One region of the Cryobacterium sp. M91 genome, then DNA from elsewhere that is predicted to be linked to it. Evidence: predicted binding sites of a transcription regulator. Region 1 holds the regulator's gene; the other holds the start of a gene.
The links. Region 1 encodes HrcA, which represses chaperone genes, less so after heat shock. Its sites were predicted from a motif close to TTNGCACTCGNNNNNNNCGAGTGCNAA; they were not measured.
Positions count from the first base shown of each region.

Region 2: the regulator HrcA is predicted to act here: its motif matches at 5,918-5,944, upstream of groL (chaperonin GroEL).

Region 1 is NZ_PJJT01000088.1:98,884-107,975, forward strand. It holds gene CXY80_RS13775 (PhoH family protein) at 1-457, opposite strand, end outside; gene CXY80_RS13780 (HIT domain-containing protein) at 513-890, opposite strand; gene CXY80_RS13785 (16S rRNA (uracil(1498)-N(3))-methyltransferase) at 942-1,682, opposite strand; gene dnaJ (molecular chaperone DnaJ) at 1,684-2,787, opposite strand; gene hrcA (heat-inducible transcriptional repressor HrcA) at 2,887-3,906, opposite strand; gene CXY80_RS13800 (DUF4870 domain-containing protein) at 4,145-4,618, shown strand; gene CXY80_RS13805 (DUF4870 domain-containing protein) at 4,790-5,197, shown strand; gene hemW (radical SAM family heme chaperone HemW) at 5,207-6,430, opposite strand; gene CXY80_RS13815 (DUF1990 family protein) at 6,451-7,101, opposite strand; gene lepA (translation elongation factor 4) at 7,107-8,957, opposite strand; gene CXY80_RS13825 (TraY domain-containing protein) at 9,060-9,092, shown strand, end outside.
Region 2 is NZ_PJJT01000079.1:47,393-57,950, reverse strand. It holds gene CXY80_RS06740 (ABC-F family ATP-binding cassette domain-containing protein) at 1-818, shown strand, start outside; gene CXY80_RS06735 (DMT family transporter) at 980-1,978, shown strand; gene CXY80_RS06730 (nitroreductase family protein) at 2,089-2,703, opposite strand; gene msrB (peptide-methionine (R)-S-oxide reductase MsrB) at 2,741-3,142, opposite strand; gene CXY80_RS06720 (DUF3263 domain-containing protein) at 3,324-3,596, shown strand; gene CXY80_RS06715 (LytR C-terminal domain-containing protein) at 3,681-4,244, shown strand; gene CXY80_RS06710 (cold-shock protein) at 4,529-4,732, shown strand; gene CXY80_RS06705 (DUF3048 domain-containing protein) at 4,798-5,847, shown strand; gene groL (chaperonin GroEL) at 5,988-7,616, shown strand; gene CXY80_RS06695 (GMC family oxidoreductase) at 7,754-9,325, opposite strand; gene CXY80_RS06690 (aldehyde dehydrogenase family protein) at 9,334-10,558, opposite strand, start outside.

The sequences.
Region 1 (9,092 bases):
CTGCCGGGCGGGTCAGGATGATGCGCTCAACCTCTTTGTTCTGCAGGGCACGCACCGCCTTCGCCATGGCGAGGTAGGTCTTGCCGGTTCCGGCCGGTCCGATGCCGAACACGATCGTGTTGTCGTCGATCGCGTCGATGTACTCTTTCTGGCCGATCGATTTGGCCCGAATACTCTTGCCACGGGCGGTCAGAATTGGGGCGCCGAGCTGGGCGGATGGGCTCACGGAACTGTCGGCAGCCAGCATCCGTGACGCGGTGGCCACCTCGGTCTCGCCGAGGTCGTGGCCGGTGCGCAGGGCCAGCTGCAGCTCCTCGATCAAGCGACGCACGGCCTCGACGTCGTCGGCCGAGCCGCCGAGCGTCACGTCGTTGCCGCGCACGTGCACGTCGACCTTCGGGTAGGCGGCCTCGATGGTGTTCAGGTAGCGGTCTTCGGGGCCGAGCAAGCGCACCATGGCGACGCCGTCAACGGTGAAGCGCAGCTCCCTGTTGGAGTCAGCTTTAGAAGAATCAGAGGGCGCCAAGCGAGTCCTCCCCCAGCTGATCAGACGCTTCGGGGCTGCCGAGCACGTGCGCGTGCACGTGGAAGACGGTCTGGCCGGCAGCCGCCCCGGTGTTGAACACCAGACGGAACTGTCCGTTGGTGCGTTCGGCCGCGATCTGCTCGGCCACGGCGACGAGTTCGGCGAGCAGGGTGGGATTGCCGGCGGCGAGCTCGACCACGTTTTGATACTGAGGGTCTTTCGTGGTGACGACAACGTGCACCGGGGCTTTGGGTGCAATGTCGAGGAAAGCGATAATGCGCTCGGTTTCGGCCACGATCGTCGCCGGAATCTCACGCGCGATGATGCGGCTGAAAATGGTCGGTTGGGCGACGGAAGAAGACATACCTCTATCTTAAGCGGCGCTATCAGCGGCACGCACTACCAACGGCACGCTCTACCAGCGACCCAAAGTTGCATTGAGGATTGCGAGGGCGGCTGGCCCCGCGGTCGATGTGCGCAGCACGGTGTCGCCGAGGCGTACCTGGCTCGCGCCGGTCTGCTCAAGCAGGAGCAGTTCGGCCGGCGATATTCCGCCCTCGGGGCCGACGACGAGCAGAATGTCGCGGTCGTCGGTGGGGACGGCCACCTCGGTGAGGCGACCGGTTGCGGTCGGGTCGAGCAGCAGCATCCGTGTCGTGGCGGCCAAAACGGCCAGCTGCTTGGTGCTGGTCAGCTGGGCGACATCGGGCAGCCAAGCCCGGATCGACTGTTTGCTGGCCTCACGCAGGATGCTGCTCCAGCGTTCGTGGCCTTTGGCGATCTTCGCGCCCTCCCACTTGGTGATGGAGCGGGCTGCGGACCACGGGATGACGCCGTCGACGCCGAGTTCGGTGGCGGCCTGAATGGCCAGTTCGTCCCGGTCACCCTTGGCGAGGGCCTGCACCAAGCGGATGCGCGGCGTCGCCGCCGCAGTCTCGCTCGCGTCATCGACGCGCAGGGTCAACTGCAAAGCGTCCGCCGTCAGCACGGCTCCCTCCAGCAGCAACCCGGCCCCATTACCGAGGCGGAGCCGGTCCCCGGGGCGCACCCGGCTCACCGTGACCGCGTGCCGCGCCTCGTCGCCGTCCACGGTGACCACCTGCCCCGGGCGGCACTGCGCCGCCCGGAGCGTTTCTTGCAGGTAGAAATGTGCCACGTCAGCCGAGGAACCGGTCGCGCAGCTTCGCGAACAAGCCCTGCTGGTACTGGCTCAGGGTCGGCGCCGGAGCCGCGTAGCGGGCTGCGAACTGTTCGATCAGGTCGCGTTCCTTGTGGTCGAGCTTGGTCGGGGTGAGCACGTGGATGCCGACCTTGAGGTCGCCGCGGCCACTGCCGCGCAGCTTAGTGATGCCTCGATCCTTGATCGTGAGTACCTCGGAGCTCTGCGATCCGGGGCGAATCTCTACCTCGATGTCGCCGTCGAGAGCCTTGACGGTCACGGTGGTGCCGAGAATCGCACTGGTCATCGGCACGTCGAGCGAGCACATTAGGTCGTCGCCGTCACGGCTGAACACGTCGTGATGGCGCACCTTCATCTCCAGGTACAGGTCCCCATTGGGACCGGCAGCCGGGCCGGCTTCGCCGCTGCCGGGCATCTGCAGGCGCAGGCCGGTGTCGACGCCGGCCGGAATATCGACCGGAACGGTGCGGCGGGCGCGAATGCGGCCCTGACCGGAGCAGGTCATGCACGGGGTGGCGATGATGGTGCCGTAACCGCGGCAGGAACCGCACGGGCTGGACGTCATCACGTTCCCGAGCAGGGAGCGCACGGCGCGCTGGATGCTGCCCGTGCCGTGGCAGATGTCGCAGGTGATCGGCGCGGTGCCGGGCGCGCAACAGGAGCCCTTGCAGGTCTCACAGACGATCGCCGTGTCGACCTCCAGGTCGCGGTGCGTGCCGAAGATGACCTCGTCGAGGTCGAGGTCGACTCGAATCAGAGCGTCCTGGCCGCGTTCGCGGCGCGAGCGCGGACCACGGCTGCTCCCGCCGCCGCCGAAGAAGGTCTCGAAGATGTCGCCGAAGTTGCCGAAGTTCTGCCCGTCGAAGCCGCCGTTCTGGCCGCCGCCCTGGTCATACTTCTGGCGCTGCTTGGCGTCGCTCAGCACGTCATAGGCGTGTGTGATGCTCTTGAACCGTTCGGATGCTTCGGCGCCGGGGTTCACGTCGGGGTGCAGCTCGCGGGCGAGGCGACGGTACGCCTTCTTGATTTGGTCGGTGGTTGCGTCGCGGTCAACGCCAAGCGCTTCGTAATGGTCAGCCAAAGGTGGCTCTCCTTGATTTTTTTATGATGGTTGTTCGAAATGGCACAGAGCCTAAATGGCACAGAGTCGAAATGGCACAGAGCCTAAATGGTACAGATTTCAGGTCTCGCCGAGCAGGCGGGAGAGGTACCGGGCGACGGCGCGTACGGCCGCCATATTGTTGGAATAGTCCATGCGGGTCGGCCCGAGCACGCCCAGCCGGGCCAGGTTGCCGCCTGCGGTATAGCCGCTGGTCAGCACGCTCGCTTCCGGTAGGCCGAAGGCCGCATTCTCCCGGCCGATACTCACCGAAACGCCGTGCTGGTCGGTCTCCATCTCGCCGAACAGCCGCAGCAGCACGACCTGTTCTTCGATGGCTTCGAGTACCGGATAGATGCTGCCGGAGAAGTCGTCTTCGGTGCGCACCAGGTTTGCGGCCCCGGCCATGACGAGCTTCTCCTGACGGTTGGCCCCGACCTGGTCGGCGACGGTGCGCGTGATCAGGTCGACGATCGGCTGCAGCGCCGGCGATCCCGGCCAGACGCTCACGGCGAGGGCAACGCTCGCCTCGGCCATGCCCAGTCCAACGACCGTGACGTTGAGTCGGGCGCGCAGTTCGCCGAGCGTCTGCTCGTCGAATGCTCGCGGCAGGTCGATGACTCGCTGCTCGACCCCGCCGGAATCGGTGATCAGCACCGACAGGATGCGCGTCTCGGTCAGCGGCACTAACTCGATGTGCCGAACCCTGGCGCGGGACAGCGAGGGGTATTGCACGAGCGCGACCTGGTGGGTGAGCTGCGAGAGCAAACGCACGCTGCGCACGAGCACCTCGTCGAGGTCGGCGGAGTGACCCAGGAAAGTTTCAATGGCCTGACGCTGGGCCGGGGTCAGCGGACGCAGGTCGGCCAGGTGGTCGACGAAGACCCGGTACCCCTTATCCGTCGGGATGCGCCCCGAGGAGGTGTGCGGCGCCGCGATGAGCTCTTCTTCTTCGAGCAGGGCCATGTCGTTGCGAATGGTCGCGGCGGAAACACCGAAGGAATGCCGGTCGACGATGGATTTGGAGCCGACGGGTTCGCGGGACGCGACGTAGTCCTGCACGATGACGCGCAGCACATCGAGCCCACGGTCGGAAACCATTTCGCCCGCCTTCCTCTTTTTCCGGTCCAGCTTCAATTAAGCGGATGCCCCGGGTCGGCGCGCGTCAAGCGCACCGGAACGCAGGTTTGCCGGCACGTCGTTGGCACTCGCATCCACTGACTGCCAATACTATCGCGACCGGCCGTGTTCCGGCTGAGCGCACCCATTGCCAGTATCGCGAACCGAGCGTTTAATTACCGCTATACGCTCCCCCCGGAGTTCAGTGAAAGGCACGATCATGAGCGATCCACAGGCACAACCTCCCGGTGATTCCAACTACCGTGACCCTAATGCTGGGCAGCCGCCGTATGGCCAGCAGCCCGGTACGGGCAGCCCATACGGCACCCCTACAGCCGCAGCCCCACTCTCGGAGGCCGACGACCGACAATGGGCCTCGTTTGCGCACCTCGGCGGCATCCTGAGCTTTCTTCCGTCGCTGATCATTTGGCTGGTCTTCAAGGACCGCGGCCGCCTCACCAATACCGAAGCGAAGGAGGCGCTCAACTTTCAGATCACCCTCGTGATCGGATACGTCGCGATAAATGTCGTCTCGTCCATCCTGGCGATCGTCACCTTCGGAATCGGCGGCCTGCTCATCGGCCTGACCTGGCTGCTCTGGGTGGCCGGAGTCATCTTTTCGATCATTGGGTTTCTGAAGGCCAAGGACGGCCAGAACTACCGGTATCCGGTCGCGATTCGCCTGATCAAGTAGCGCGCGGCCCGGTCCAATACGCATCTCGGACGGTTAGTCTGGAGGGGTCTGGCCTGGCTTGTCCGACCCCACACAGTGCTATTGCACGCAGTGGTTCTTCCCTGGATGTCGTCGGCAACCCATCGCCAGATCCACCGCGACCAAACCGACCACGCTCGAACAGGAGACCGCATGTCCGAGAACGATTCACGCACAAATCCGTATGAATCCACCCCGCCGCAAAACCCGTACGCGCAGAGCGTCCCGCCGGCGCCGATGAGTCCGGCCGACGAGAAGATGTGGGCGACCCTGATTCACGTCGGCGGTATCCTCTTCGCCTTTGTTCCCGCACTCATCGGCTATCTCGTGCTGCGCGATCGTGGGCCGTTCATTCGTGCCCACAGTGCGACGGCTTTGAACTTTCAGATCACCCTGATGATCGTTTATGTGGTGGGCACCGCGTTGACGGCAATCCTGATCGGCTACCTGATTGTGCCGGTGGCCTGGGTGCTCGGCATCATCTTCTCGATCCTCGCCGCACTCGCGGCCAACCGCGGCCAAGGGTATTCCTACCCGCTGACCATCAGATTTTTCAGCTAGCGCACGCTCTTAGTCGCTCAGCCGACGCACCACGGCGTCGGCCAGAAGCCGTCCGCGCAGGGTCAGTTCAATGGTCCCGGCGAGGGCAGCTTTGGCGTTGACGAGCTCATCGGCGATCAGGCCGGCCACCTCTCGGCGTCCGTCCGCGGACAGCGATGCGACCGGGATACCGGTGCGGATGCGGCTCTGCAACAGGATGCGCTCGAGTTCGCGGGTGGGCGCATCGAGCGTTTCGCGACCGGCGGCCGGGGACAGGCCGCCGAGCATCCGCTCTGAATAGGCTGCGGGATGTTTGACGTTCCACCAGCGCACCCCGCCGATGTGGCTGTGGGCGCCGGGGCCGATGCCCCACCAGTCCTGGCCGGTCCAGTAGGCGAGGTTGTGGCGGGAGCGGTGCGCGTCGCTCGTAGCCCAGTTGCTGACCTCGTACCAGTCATAGCCGGCGGCGGCAAGCAGTTCGTCGGCGAGTTCATAGAAGTCGGCCTGTTGGTCGTCGTCGGTCGGGGCGATCTCGCCGCGGCGAATCTGCCGCGCGAGTTTGGTGCCGTCTTCGACGATAAGCGAATAGGCGCTGAGGTGGTCTGGGTGCAGGCTGAGCGCCTGTTCGAGGCTGGTGCGCCAGTCGGCGAGCGACTCTCCCGGCGTGCCGTAGATGAGGTCGAGGCTCACGTCGAGGCCGGCAGCGCGGGCCCATTCCACCACGAGGGGCACCCGCTCCGGGTCGTGGGTGCGTTCCAGGGTCGCCAGCACGTGCGGCACGGCGGACTGCATGCCGAAGGAAACCCGGGTGAATCCGGCCTCCGCGAGGGCGCCGAGGTAGGCGGCATCGACCGAGTCGGGGTTCGCCTCGGTGGTTACTTCGGCGTCGTCGGTCAAGCCCCACTGGTCGCGCACGGCGCCGAGCATTTTCGCCAGGTCGGTGACCGGCAGCAGCGTGGGTGTGCCTCCCCCGAAGAACACCGTTGCCACCGGGCGTTCGGGCACGCCCGATGCAGTGAGGATGCGCCCAGCGGCCTCAACCTCGAGCACCGCTTGGCTGGCGTAGTCGCTCTGCTTGACGCCGCGCAGTTCGGTCGCGGTATAGGTGTTGAAATCGCAGTAGCCGCAGCGCACCCGGCAGAACGGCACGTGCAGGTAGACGCCGAAATCGCGTTCAGCGGCGTTGACGGCTGCCGAGGCCGGCAAAAGGCCGTCGTCGGGTGCCGGGTCGCCGATGGGGTGGGGTCCGGCCATGGGTGGTGCTCCAGTACGTTCTATTTGATCGCACCCGCGGGGTGCAAAGCCCGCAGATACAACTTGGTGAATTTGGCCTGCTGAAAGCGCAGCACCGGCCAGGCCAGTCGGTAATACCAGGTGCTCGGCCGCGAAAAGGAGCGGATCGTCAACCAAACCGAGTCGTCCTCGCGGTGCTCGACGATGAAGGATTCCTCACCACTCTCCGGGTGGCCGGCCAGGGTGCCGTAGGCGAACCCGATGCGCGCGGCCTCGTCGATCACGTAGACGACCCGCACCGGCGCGGTCAAGCCGATCGGTCCAACCCGCATCTTGAGTGTGGCCGTCATACCGTTCGCAATATACGGGGTGCCATCCTCAGCGAAGGTCGCTTCATTGACCGGATGCTGCTGCCCGACCGCCGGCGTGCCGTCGGGTTGAAAGGTCACCGGGGTGTACTGCACGCCGGTTCCGTTTTCGAGGTCGGTCACCTCCATGCCGCTGCCGCGCTGGATTCCCCACGTCATCAGCAACTTGGTCGCGGCTTCAAAGCGTTCCGGCGAACTGCCGAGCCTGACGCTCTGCTCCATCGGCCGGTAGCCCTTGGGCGGATAGCTCATCAGGTCGGGCGCTAGCGTACCGCCGATGGCAGCGTAGCTGACGGCGGCATCGGTGAAGGTGGCCCTGCGCATCCGCTTTACTTCTTGTCTTTGGTCTCGATGTCGCCGCTGAGCGCGGCGATGAAGGCTTCCTGGGGAACTTCGACCCGGCCGACCATCTTCATGCGTTTCTTGCCCTCTTTCTGCTTCTCCAGCAGCTTGCGCTTGCGCGAGATGTCACCGCCGTAGCATTTGGCCAGCACGTCTTTGCGCATCGCCGAGATGCTCTCGCGGGCGATGATGTGCGCGCCGATCGCGGCCTGGATGGGCACCTCGAACTGCTGGCGCGGAATCAGTTTGCGCAGGCGCCCGGTCATTAGCGCGCCGTAGGCGTAGGCCTTGTCGCGGTGAACGATGGCGGAAAACGCGTCGACCTGCTCGCCCTGCAGCAAAATGTCGACCTTGACCAGGTCGGCTTCCTGCTCGCCGGAGGGTTCGTAGTCGAGCGAGGCGTAGCCGGCGGTGCGGCCCTTGAGCATGTCGAAGAAGTCGAACACGATCTCACCGAGCGGCATCGAATAGCGAATCTCGACGCGGTCTTCGCCGAGGTATTCCATGCCGAGCAGGGTGCCACGGCGACTCTGGCAGAGCTCCATAATGACGCCGACGTAGTCTTTCGGGGCGAGAATCGCGGCTTTGACCATGGGTTCGAGCACCTTGGCGATTTTGCCGGTGGGGTATTCGCTCGGGTTGGTGACCGTGATGGTGCGCTTGTCGTCGGTGGTGACCTCGTAGGGCACGCTCGGCGCCGTGGTGATGAGGTCGATGTTGAATTCACGTTCGAGGCGTTCGGTGATGATCTCGAGGTGCAGCAGGCCGAGAAACCCGCAGCGAAATCCGAAACCGAGGGCGACGGATGTCTCCGGCTCGTAGCCGAGGCTGGCGTCAGACAGCTTGAGTTTGTCCAGTGCTTCGCGCAGCGCCGGATAATCGCTGCCGTCGATCGGGTACAGGCCGGAGAACACCATGGGCTGCGGTTCGTCGTAGCCGGGCAGGGCGTCGGTCGCCGGGCGCACTGCGGTCGTGATGGTGTCGCCGACCTTGGACTGGCGCACGTCTTTCACACCGGTGATCAGGTAGCCGACCTCGCCGACCTTGAGGCCCTTGCTCTCCACCGGTTCGGGCGAGATGACGCCGATCTCGAGGATCTCGTGCGTCGCCTTGGTCGACATCATCTGAATTTTTTCGTGCGCCTTCAGATGGCCGTCGATCATGCGCACGTAGGTGACGACGCCGCGGTAGCTGTCGTAGACCGAGTCGAAAATCATGGCGCGAGCGGCGGCATCCGGGTTACCCTTCGGCGCCGGAATCATCGTCGTGGCGAGGTTCAGCAGCTCTTCAACACCGGCGCCGGTCTTGCCGGAGACACGCAGCACGTCTTCGGGGCGTCCGCCGATGAGACTCGCGAGTTCGCGGGCGTACTTCTCCGGGTCGGCGGCCGGCAGGTCGATCTTGTTGAGCACCGGAATGATCGTGAGGTCGTTTTCGAGGGCCAGGTAGAGGTTGGCGAGGGTCTGGGCTTCGATGCCCTGGGCAGCGTCGACCAGCAAGATGGCGCCCTCGCAGGCGGCGAGGCTGCGGGAGACCTCGTAGGTGAAGTCGACGTGGCCGGGGGTGTCGATCATGTTGAGGGCGTAGGTGACGCCGTCCATTTCCCACGGCATACGCACGGCCTGGCTCTTGATGGTGATGCCGCGTTCCCGCTCGATGTCCATGCGGTCCAGGTACTGGGCACGCATGGAACGCTCGTCGACGACGCCGGTGATCTGCAGCATCCGGTCGGCCAGGGTCGACTTGCCGTGGTCGATGTGGGCAATGATGCAGAAGTTGCGGATGAACTCGGGGGCCGTGGCGGCCGGTTCCAGCGCGTGAAGGGCTCTCGGTGACATAGTGCGTCTATTCTTCCATGCTCGGCCGTGTTGTACCGTCTCCACACTGGTATCAGAGATATCCGACGCATACAATACATGTATCGCAGGGAGGATTTTTTCATGGCCATTTCGATCAGACTCTCACCCGAAGAC
Region 2 (10,558 bases), on a different contig from region 1:
TTGAGGCACAGTTCGTGCACGAATCCGAGCTGCTCGCCTTCGAAGCCGAGGGGATCGCCGACCGTCGGGAGGCCGCCAAGGCCGAGAGTCGTCAGCTCGGCAATCAGCTGGCGCACATCAAGAAGTCGCGCACACCGCGCCCGGTCGACCAGATCATCACCGAGATCTACGGCAACCTGCACGTCAAGGACGTCCTCTGCCGGGTCGACGGCCTGGCAAAAAGCTTCGGCGACAAGGTGCTGTTCGAAAACCTCAGTTTCGAGGTGCGCCGCGGCAACCGCATTGTCGTGCTCGGCAGTAACGGCAGCGGAAAGACGACCCTGCTGCGGGTGCTCACCGGCGAGGAGAGCGCCGACCACGGTGACGTCGCCTGGGCCAGCGGCGCCGGCGTTGTCTCGTACAACCAGATTCTCGCCGAACTCGACGAGAGCGACACCGTCAGTCATGCCGTCAACGCCATGCCCGGCAGCCTCGCCCTCACCGCGACCAAGAAGTCGGTCAACCGTTTTCTGACCATGTTCCAGTTCAGCGAGGCCGACCTCAAACAGAAGATCGGTGCTCTCTCGGGCGGTCAGCGCGCCCGCGTCGCCATGGCGCAATGCCTGCTCTCCGGAGCGTCGGTGCTGCTGCTCGACGAGCCGACCAACCACCTCGACATGTCGAGCACCCAGGTGATGGAACGCGCCCTCGTGCACTTTCCCGGGGCCGTCGTGGTGGTTAGTCACGATCGCTTCTTCACCGACAAGATCGCCAACCGCCGCCTGGTCTTCGGCAGCGAGGGTGCAGCCCCCGGCGAAATCGAGGTGCGCGCCGCCTGACGCGCCAAGCCTCGCCCCGCGCGCTGTTTTCGACCGGGCCCGGAAACCGGGCCCATGATAGATCATGGGCCCGGCGACCTAAGGTGGGCCCCGGGCGAATCGGAGCCCGACCAGGCAGCACCGGGCAGAACCCGCACGCACCCATCTCGTAGTATTGCCAAGTGACAGAGGACAGCGCACGGACCCGAACGGATGCTTCGGCCGCGCCAGCGGCATACTCTGTGCCGATTTGGCTGGCGCTTCTGTTCTCGGTGCTGATCGGGGCCATGTATGCCGTGCAATCGCGCGTGAATGGCGAACTCGGGCATCAAATCGGCGACGGATTCACTGCCGCCGTCATCTCCTTCGGCTCCGGGCTGGTCATTCTCAGCCTTGGCCTCGTCGTGTTCCGAAGCGGGCGCCGCGGCCTGCAACTCGTCACTCGCGCGGTGCGAGCGAAAACCCTGTCCTGGTGGCACCTGTTCGGCGGCCTGGCCGGCGCGCTGTTCGTACTGTCGCAGGGCCTTGTCGCCGCGCCACTCGGCATCGCCCTGTTCACTGTCGCCGTTGTGGCCGGTCAGACCGTGAGCGGTGTGCTCATAGACCGGTTTGGCATCGGTCCGGGTGGGCGCCGACCGCTGCACGCGTCCAAAATAGTTGGCGCGGTGCTCGCCTTGGTCGCCGTAGCCTGGACGGTGAGCGGCGAATTGGGCGGCAGCGACGCGCTCTGGCTGCTCGTGCTACCCCTCGTGGCGGGTATCGGCCAGGGCTGGCAGCAGGCCGTGAACGGTCAGGTGCGGGTCACCGCGCAAAGTGCGCTCACGGCAACTTTTCTGAACTTTCTCACCGGATCCGTCGCGCTCGTACTCGCGGCGCTCGTGCACGGTGTGCTGGTCGGTTTCGCCCTCGATCTGCCGGGCAACCCGTGGCTCTATACCGGCGGGCTCATCGGCTGCATCTTCATCGCCGGCGCCGCGCTCGTCGTGCGTACCACCGGCGTGCTCATGCTCGGCCTGTGCATCGTCGCCGGCCAGCTGCTCTGCGCCCTTGCGCTGGATCTGCTCGCGCCCACTCAGGGGCATCCGGTCGGCGTAACGACCCTGGCCGGAACCGCGCTCGCCCTCGTCGCCGTGGTCATCGCCGCGGTGCGCTGGCACCGGCCCGGCCACGCCCGCACCTGACCGCAGCCCTTGAACGTCCTGTTCCTTCCGCCCGGGCCCGGAAAGGGGCCCCTGATAGATCACGGGCCGGCGCTCCAAGGTGGGCCGGGGAAGAAGCGTACGGCCCCGAGCTACAGCACCCCCAAAAACTCCTCCGGATCAATCGACAGCCGCACGCACGGTTTCGACTCCTCGGGAATTCCCCCAACGTAGAGCCAGCCAAGCAGCTCTTCCCCGTCGGCAAGGCCATGCAACGCTCGCACCGGCGCCGATCGCACCAACGGCCCGGTGCGCCACATCGCCCCCCAGCCGGCGTTTTCGAGCAGCAGCGTGAGAAGGTGCGCGACGCCCGCAGCCGCGGCATCCTGTTCCCAGCCAGCCACCTTGAAGTTCACCTGCCGTGACGCGACGATCGCGATCAGCAGCGGTGCGCGCAGCGGCTTGGCGGCCAGCTTGATCGCTTCGAGCCCCTCACAAGCGGATGCCGCCACAAACGCCGCTCCGAGCCGGTCGCGGGCGTCGCCGCGCAGCTCGAGCAGCCGCCACGGACGCAACGCGCCGTGATCCGCCACCCGCGCGGCCGCCGCCACGAGCGGCAGCAACTCCGCCCGGCTGGGGGCGAGTGTCGTCACCTTGGAGTAACTGCGCCGGTCAGCGACAGCTTTGAAGACCGCCGCGGTATCCGTTCTGAAACCGGTCGTGTCCCGGCCGGGAAGACCAGGATTCGCTCCGGCCGAACCTGCCACTTTCGAACTGGCAACCGCACCCGTCATCGACACCGCGCTACTCAGCGGGCGTGAAGTTGAGCGACAGCGAATTCATGCAGTACCGGTCGCCGGTCGGAGTGCCGAAACCGTCGGGAAAAACGTGGCCGAGGTGCGAGCCACAGTTCGCGCAGCGCACCTCGGTGCGCACGCTTCCCAAGGAGCGGTCCTCAAGCAGTTCGACCGCTTCGGGCCGAACCGACTCGTAAAAGCTCGGCCAGCCGCAGCCGGAATCGAACTTGGTGCCACTCTGAAACAGCTCGGCGTTGCAGGCGCCACAGGTGTAGAGGCCGGCCCGACCCTCGTCGAGCAGCTCGCCGGTGCCGGGGCGTTCGGTGCCGGCTTCGCGCAGCACCGCAAATTTCTCCGCGCCCAGTTCGGAGCGCCATTCGCTGTCTGACTTCTTGATTTCGTAGTCCATGTTCAGATCCCTTCGTTCCGGCGACCGGGCACTGGCCGCGTCTACTAAGCCTAAACTCGCTTGGCCCCGCGCGCATTCCACACGGCGTGTCCCACCGCGGCAGGGCGTGCCGGAGGCAACATTCAGCCGCCCGCAAATAGGATGAGCCTGACGGACAGCCAACCGGGGGAGGGATGCAGCAATGACTGAGCACGCCCCGACAACCCAGTTGAGCGAACGCGACCAGGCCGTGCTCGCCTTCGAACGGCAATGGTGGCGGCATGTCGGCGCCAAGGAGGAGGCCATCCGGGCCACCTTCAGCCTGTCGACCGCCCGGTACTATCAGTTATTGGGCGCACTGGTCGACTCACCGTTGGCGTTGGCTTTTGATCCCATGCTGGTGAAACGATTGCAGCGGATGCGTTCCGTCCGATCCGAGGCACGCGCCAGTCGTTCGCTGCCCACCCGCGACTAGGCACCCACCCGCTTTTCGGCCAGCACGGAACCTTGCGCTGCAGCTCGATTCCGGCCCGGCCGGCCAACCAAGGATTCCACCACCATGGCGAAAAAATTTGCGAAAGACCGTTTCGACACCCACACGCATGCCCTCGACCGGGTGGGAGCCCACCGCGCCCCCGGCAAGAGTGGACGCGGCTGGATCGGATTCTGGTGGGCGCTGGGGGCCACCGGGCTGTTGATCGCCATCGGTGCAGTCGGCATCCTAGCAATCAATAATCGCCTCGACTTCTCCAACATTCCCGGGCTGCCCGCGAGCAGCGCAACCGCGACGCCCGCAGCGACCGCCGTCCCCACTGCCGTTGCCACCGTCGACCCGGCGCAGACCATCAACGTGCTCAACGGGTCCGCGAACGACGGCGTCGCAGCATCCGTCAGGGACACACTCACCGCTGCAGGCTGGGTGGTCAATGCCACCGGGAACGCCAGCACGGACACTGAGGCGACCACAGTGATCTACTACGCCGATGCGAGCCAGGAAGGCGCCGCCCGCGGCGTCGCTGCCTCCCTTTCGGGAGCGCAGATCGTGGTCTCCACCAATTTCGTTGATTCCGGCGCCAGTATGACCGTCGTCGTCGGCAACGACTATGTTTCACCGGTTGACTGAGCAAAACGCGAAAGCCGTGGTCGTAGCGGCCACGATTTGATTCGTCAAGCCCCTAGTCTTCTGTTCCGATTTCAGTAATGTGCGTTTTGGTCACACATTTTGTTCGGGCAATACCCGCCCGGATCAAGAAAGCTCGCCCAAGGAAACTTGCACCAGTAGGTAACTTGTAACAGATGTCTTGCTCTCGGGGATTTGCTGCTCGCACAGGATGAACGCAGTCTCTGCGGCACGGCCCGGAACAGCCAATGGGCGGTTGCCGTTGAAAACTGAGCAAGGAGTGACACATGGCGAACGGAACCGTAAAGTGGTTCAACGCTGAAAAGGGTTTCGGCTTCATTACTGTCGACGGGGGAGGGCAAGACGTCTTCGTCCACTACTCCGCTATCGACATGAGCGGGTACAAGGTTCTTGAAGAAGGCCAGCAGGTCGTCTTCGAGGTCGGTGCCGGAGCGAAAGGCCCGCAGGCTGAATCGGTGCGACCGGCCTAACCCGCCTCGCAGTTCACACTAACGCCGCCCGCTGCAACGGGCGGCGTTAGTGTTTACCGGTGACTATGAAAAATACGGCCCGCACCGCTCGACCGCTTCGGGCAGCGGGGCTGCTCGCCCTCGTGCTGCCGGCACTGCTCCTGAGCGCGTGCAGCGGCAGCACCCCGGCCCCCTCCTCGACACCGACCAGCACGGCCTGGACCTCTGACTATGTCGCCCCGGCGGCGACCGAGATCGCACCGCTAACCGGGCTGAGCGTCGAAGGCGGCTCGTCGGCCCACCCGTCCCTGGCGGCCAAGATTGACAACCACGTTGCGGCCCGGCCGCAGGTTGCCATTGACCGTACCGACGTCGTGTTCGAAGAACTGGTCGAGGGCGGCATCACCCGCTATGTCGCGGTCTGGCAGTCAAGCATTCCCGATCAGCTCGGACCGGTGCGGTCGATTCGGCCGATGGATCCCGACATTATCGCGCCGTTCGGCGGCCTGGTCGCCTACTCCGGCGGCCAGCAGCGATTCGTCGACGCGATGAATGCGACCGGCCAGATCAGCGCCATCTTCGACTACGACACGAGCGGCTTGTTCTCGCGGTCCTCCGCTACTTCAGCCCCGCACAACGTGATCCTCGCCGCGTCGGAATTCGTCAACCGCAATGCCTCCGTCGCCCCGCCCGCCCAGCAGTACGCCTACGCGTCCACCCTCGCCGCGGCATCCGCTGCCACGGACGGTACGCCGATTTCGGTGATCAACACCAGATTTTCCAACTCCAGCGCCCGCAGCTGGACCTGGAACGCCGAGGCGGCCGCCTACCTGCGCGCTCAGGATGGCGCGCCCGACCTGACCCCCGAGGGGGCCCAGCTCAAGGCCACCAACGTGGTCGTACTGCGGGTCGATGTAACCGTCTCCGACAGTATCCCCAAGACCGAGTTGATCGCCTCCGGTGAAGCGTCAATCTCGTCCGGCGGCAAGACCCTCGCGGCCACCTGGAGCAAGGACGCCCAGACGTCGCCGATCCGCCTCATCGACGCCAACGGAGTGACAATTCGGCTGGCACCGGGCAATACCTGGTTCCAGTTGGTGCCCAACGGCACCGGCTCGGCCGATCTCGTTCCCTGACAGCTGCAGATAGCCCGGCATCACTCCGGATGCTCGCTTGCACTCTCGACCCCAGAGTGCCAGAATCGATCTAGCACTCTCGTCATCCGAGTGCTAACCCCATCATCGTTTGGAACGTCCGGGAGGGACGAGTTACACATATGGCAAAAATCATTGCATTCAATGAAGAGGCCCGTCGTGGGCTTGAGCGCGGCCTGAATATTCTCGCCGACACCGTCAAGGTCACCCTCGGCCCGCGCGGCCGCAACGTCGTTCTGGAGAAGAAGTGGGGCGCCCCCACGATCACCAACGACGGTGTGTCCATCGCCAAGGAGATCGAGCTCGACGACCCGTACGAGAAGATCGGTGCCGAGCTCGTCAAAGAGGTCGCCAAGAAGACGGATGACGTAGCCGGCGACGGAACGACCACCGCAACCGTCCTCGCCCAGGCTCTGGTTCGCGAAGGCCTGCGCAACGTCGCAGCCGGCGCCGACCCGATCAGCCTCAAGCGCGGCATCGAGAAGGCCACGGCAGCTGTCATCGCCGAGCTCATCGCCAGCGCCAAGGAAATCGAAACCAAGGAAGAGATCGCGGCCACGGCTTCCATCTCTGCCGGCGACACCGAAATCGGCGCGATCATCGCCGAGGCCATCGACAAGGTCGGCAAGGAAGGTGTTGTCACCGTTGAGGAGTCGAACACCTTCGGCACCGAACTCGAGCTCACCGAGGGCATGCGCTTCGACAAGGGCTTCCTGTCGGCGTACTTCGTCACCGACCCCGACCGTCAGGAAGCGGTCTTCGAAGACCCCTACATCCTGATCGTCAACTCCAAGGTCTCCAACATCAAGGACCTGCTCCCCATCGTGGACAAGGTCATCCAGACCGGCAAGCAGCTCCTCATCATCGCGGAAGACGTCGACGGCGAGGCCCTGGCCACGCTCGTTGTGAACAAGATCCGTGGCATCTTCAAGTCCGTCGCCGTCAAGGCTCCGGGCTTCGGAGACCGTCGCAAGGCTCAGCTGCAGGACATCGCCATCCTCACCGGTGGACAGGTCATCTCGGAAGAGGTCGGCCTCAAGCTCGAGAACGTCACGCTCGACCTGCTTGGTAACGCCCGCAAGGTCGTCATCACCAAGGACGAGACCACGATCGTAGAGGGTGCCGGCGACGTCGAAGCCATCGCCGGCCGCGTTTCGCAGATCCGCGCCGAGATCGAGAACACCGACAGCGACTACGACCGCGAGAAGCTCCAGGAGCGCCTCGCCAAGCTTGCTGGCGGCGTTGCTGTCATCAAGGCCGGAGCCGCAACGGAGGTTGAGCTCAAGGAGCGCAAGCACCGCATCGAAGATGCAGTGCGTAACGCCAAGGCCGCCGTCGAAGAGGGCATCGTCGCCGGTGGTGGCGTTGCACTGATCCAGGCCGGCAAGACCGCATTCGAGAGCGAAGCAGTTCTCGCTCTCGTCGGCGACGAGGCAACGGGCGCGAACATCGTGCGCGTCGCCATCGACGCTCCGCTCAAGCAGATCGCACTCAACGCGGGCATGGAGCCCGGCGTTGTCGCCGACAAGGTGCGCAACCTGCCCGTCGGATGGGGCCTCAACGCCGCCACCGGCGAGTACGTCGACATGATCGCTGCCGGCATCAATGACCCGGTGAAGGTCACCCGCTCCGCGCTGCTCAACGCCGCGTCGATTGCCGGACTGTTCCTCACCACCGAGGCCGTCGTTGCCGACAAGCCCGAGAAGAACTCGGCTCCGGCCGGCGACCCCTCGGGTGGCATGGACTTCTAAGTCCCCGCCAGCTGGCACCACACAAAAGTGGGCGTCTCCCTCGGGAGGCGCCCACTTTTTTCATGTTCCGCCGCCGAGGTGCGAGGCTGACCGCATTATTCGCAAAAATTGGGCCCGGACTCACACCTCGGCGCAGGTCAGCGGATGCTGCGGGCCGCCTTCACCAAGTCGGCGCAGCGCTCACCGATCATCATCGTGGTGATATTCGGGTTTACTGTGACGAGAACCGGCATGACCGAGGCGTCGGCGACGCGCAGGCCGGCGACTCCCTTGACCCGCAGCTCGGGATCGAGCGGCGCGAGCACATCGTCGACGGCGCCCATCCGCAGGGTTCCGGCCGGGTGGTAGACCGTGTTGTGGGTCTTTTCGATGTACGAGGTGATTTCGGCATCCGTTTGCACAGCGGCGCCCGGATACAGTTCCTCGCCGGCCCACTCGGCCATGGCCGGCTGACCCACGATCTCCCGGGCCTTGCGGATGCCGGCGACCATGACGCGCATGTCGTGCGGGTCGGTGAAGTAGCGCGGATCCACCATGGGCTTATCGCGGTAGTCGCTCGAGCGCAGCTTGACCGTGCCGCGGGAGCGTGCCCGGGTGACGTTCGGCGTCAGGCAGAACCCGTTCTCCGTCGTCGGGTAACCCTGACGGGCGGTGTGCATGTCGAAGGGCACCGAACCGTAGTGGAACATGAGGTCGGGGCGGTCGAGGCCCTCCTCGGTCGTCGTGAAGATGCCGGCTTCCCACCACTGGGTGGAAGTCTCGGGCATCGGCTGCTTCGCTTCCCACTGAATCACGCCCTCCGGGTGGTCTTGCAGGTTCTCGCCGACGCCGGGGGAGTCCGCTAGTACCTCGATGCCAAAGGAGGCAAGCTGCTCGGCCGGACCGACGCCGGAGAGCAGGAGCAGCTTGGGCGAATCGATGGCGCCGGCCGAGAGTATGACCTCGGCGCGCGCGGTGAGCTGGTGGGTCTTGCCGAAGCTGACATCGACGACCTGTACGCCGGTACAGCGCTTGTTCCCGTCGAAGGTGAGTTTGCGGGCTCGCATGCCGGTGAGCAGAGTGAAGTTGGCACGATCCCGAATCGGGTGAATATACGAAACGGATGACGACGCGCGCGTTCCGTCCGCCTGCCGGTTGATCTGGAAGAAATTCGCGCCGTTCACAACGGTCGTACCGGAGTTGAATGTTGTGCGCGGGATTCCGGTCTGTTCGCAGGCGTCGAGGAGAGCCACGCCGCACGGATCGGTGGCCGGCACGTTCATCAGGTGCACGGGGCCGTCCTGGCCGTGGTGCGGGGCCCGGTCCTCGTTGGTTTCCAGACGCTGGAACAGCGGGAAGGTGGTGGCGGCGTCCCAGCCGGTGGCTCCGTGCTTGAACGCCCAGTCGTTCAGGTCTTCGGCCGGAGCCCAGAACGCGATGCAGGAGTTGTGGCTGGAACAGCCGCCGAGCACCTTGGCACGGGCGTGGCGCATGAACGAGTTGCCGTGCTCCTGCGGCTCGATCGGGTAATCCCAGTCGTAACCGCTCTCCAGCAGCTCCATCCAGCGGTCGAGCTGGAGGATGACGTCGATGCCACGGTCGTCGGGACCGGCCTCCACGAGGGCCACCTCAAGGGCAGGATCCTCGCTCAGCCGGGCGGCGACAGCGGCCCCGGCGGAACCACCACCGATCACGATGTAGTCGAAGTCGGTCTGGGTCAGTAGGGTCATCGGTGGTCCTAACGTGCGGCGAACCAGCCGGTGACGGCCGGTGCGGTGTTCTGGTAAATGTGCTTAGTTTCCTGGTACTCGCCGAGGCCCATCGGGCCGAGCTCGCGACCAACGCCGGACTGGCCGTAGCCGCCCCACTCCGCCTGCGGCAGGTAGGGGTGAAAGTCATTGATCCAGACGGTTCCGTGCCGCAAGGCCTTGGCCATGCGCTGGGCCTTGCCGGCGTCCTGGGTCCAGACCGCTCCGGCCAGGCCGTAGACGGTGTCGTTGGCGATGCGCACGGCCTCGGCTTCGGTCTCGAAGATTTCAATCGTCACGACCGGGCCGAAAGCCTCGTCGATCACGACGGACATGCCGCTCGAAACCTGGTCGAGCACGGTCGGCGTGTAATAAAAGCCCTGCGCGAGGTCGCCTGCGCCCCAGGTTCCTCCGCAGCGCAGGCGGGCGCCCTCGGCGATGCCCTTCGCAACGTAGGCGGTGACTTTGTCGCGGTGCGCTGCGCTGATCAGCGGCCCGGTTTCGGCCTTCGGGTCAAACGGTCCGCCGAGACGGATCTGGTTGGCCCGGCGCACGAGCTCGTCGACGAACTTCTCGGCAACGGATGCTTCCACCACGATGCGCGCGCCGGCCGAGCAGACCTGCCCCGAGTGCACGAACGCGCCGTTCAGCGCGTTGTCCACGGCGGCGTCGAAGTCGGCGTCGGCGAAGATCACGTTGGGATTCTTGCCGCCGAGTTCGAGGGCGACCTTCTTGACCGTTCCGGCGGCGGCCGCTGCGATCTTCCGGCCGGTCTCGAGACCGCCGGTGAACGAGACCAGGTCGACGTCGGGGTGGCTGGAGAGCGGGGCCCCGGCCACAGCGCCAGCGCCGAGCACGAGGTTGGCGACGCCGGCCGGCAGGCCGAGGTCGTCCAGCAGCACCATCATGAGCATGCTGGTGTGCGGGGTGAGCTCGCTCGGCTTGAGCACGAAACTGTTACCGGCGGCGAGGGCCGGGGCGATCTTCCACGCGGCCTGCAGCAATGGGTAGTTCCACGGCGCGATCAGCCCGCAGACCCCGACGGGCTCGTGCACGATGCGGCTGACAACGTTTTCATCGCCGGCATTGACGATGCGTCCGCTGTCCTGCCCGGCGATCTTGCCGAAGTAGGCGAAGCAGTTCGCGATGTCGTCCATATCGATTTCACTCTCGACCAGACGCTTGCCGGTGTCGAGCGTTTCGGCGCGGGCGAAC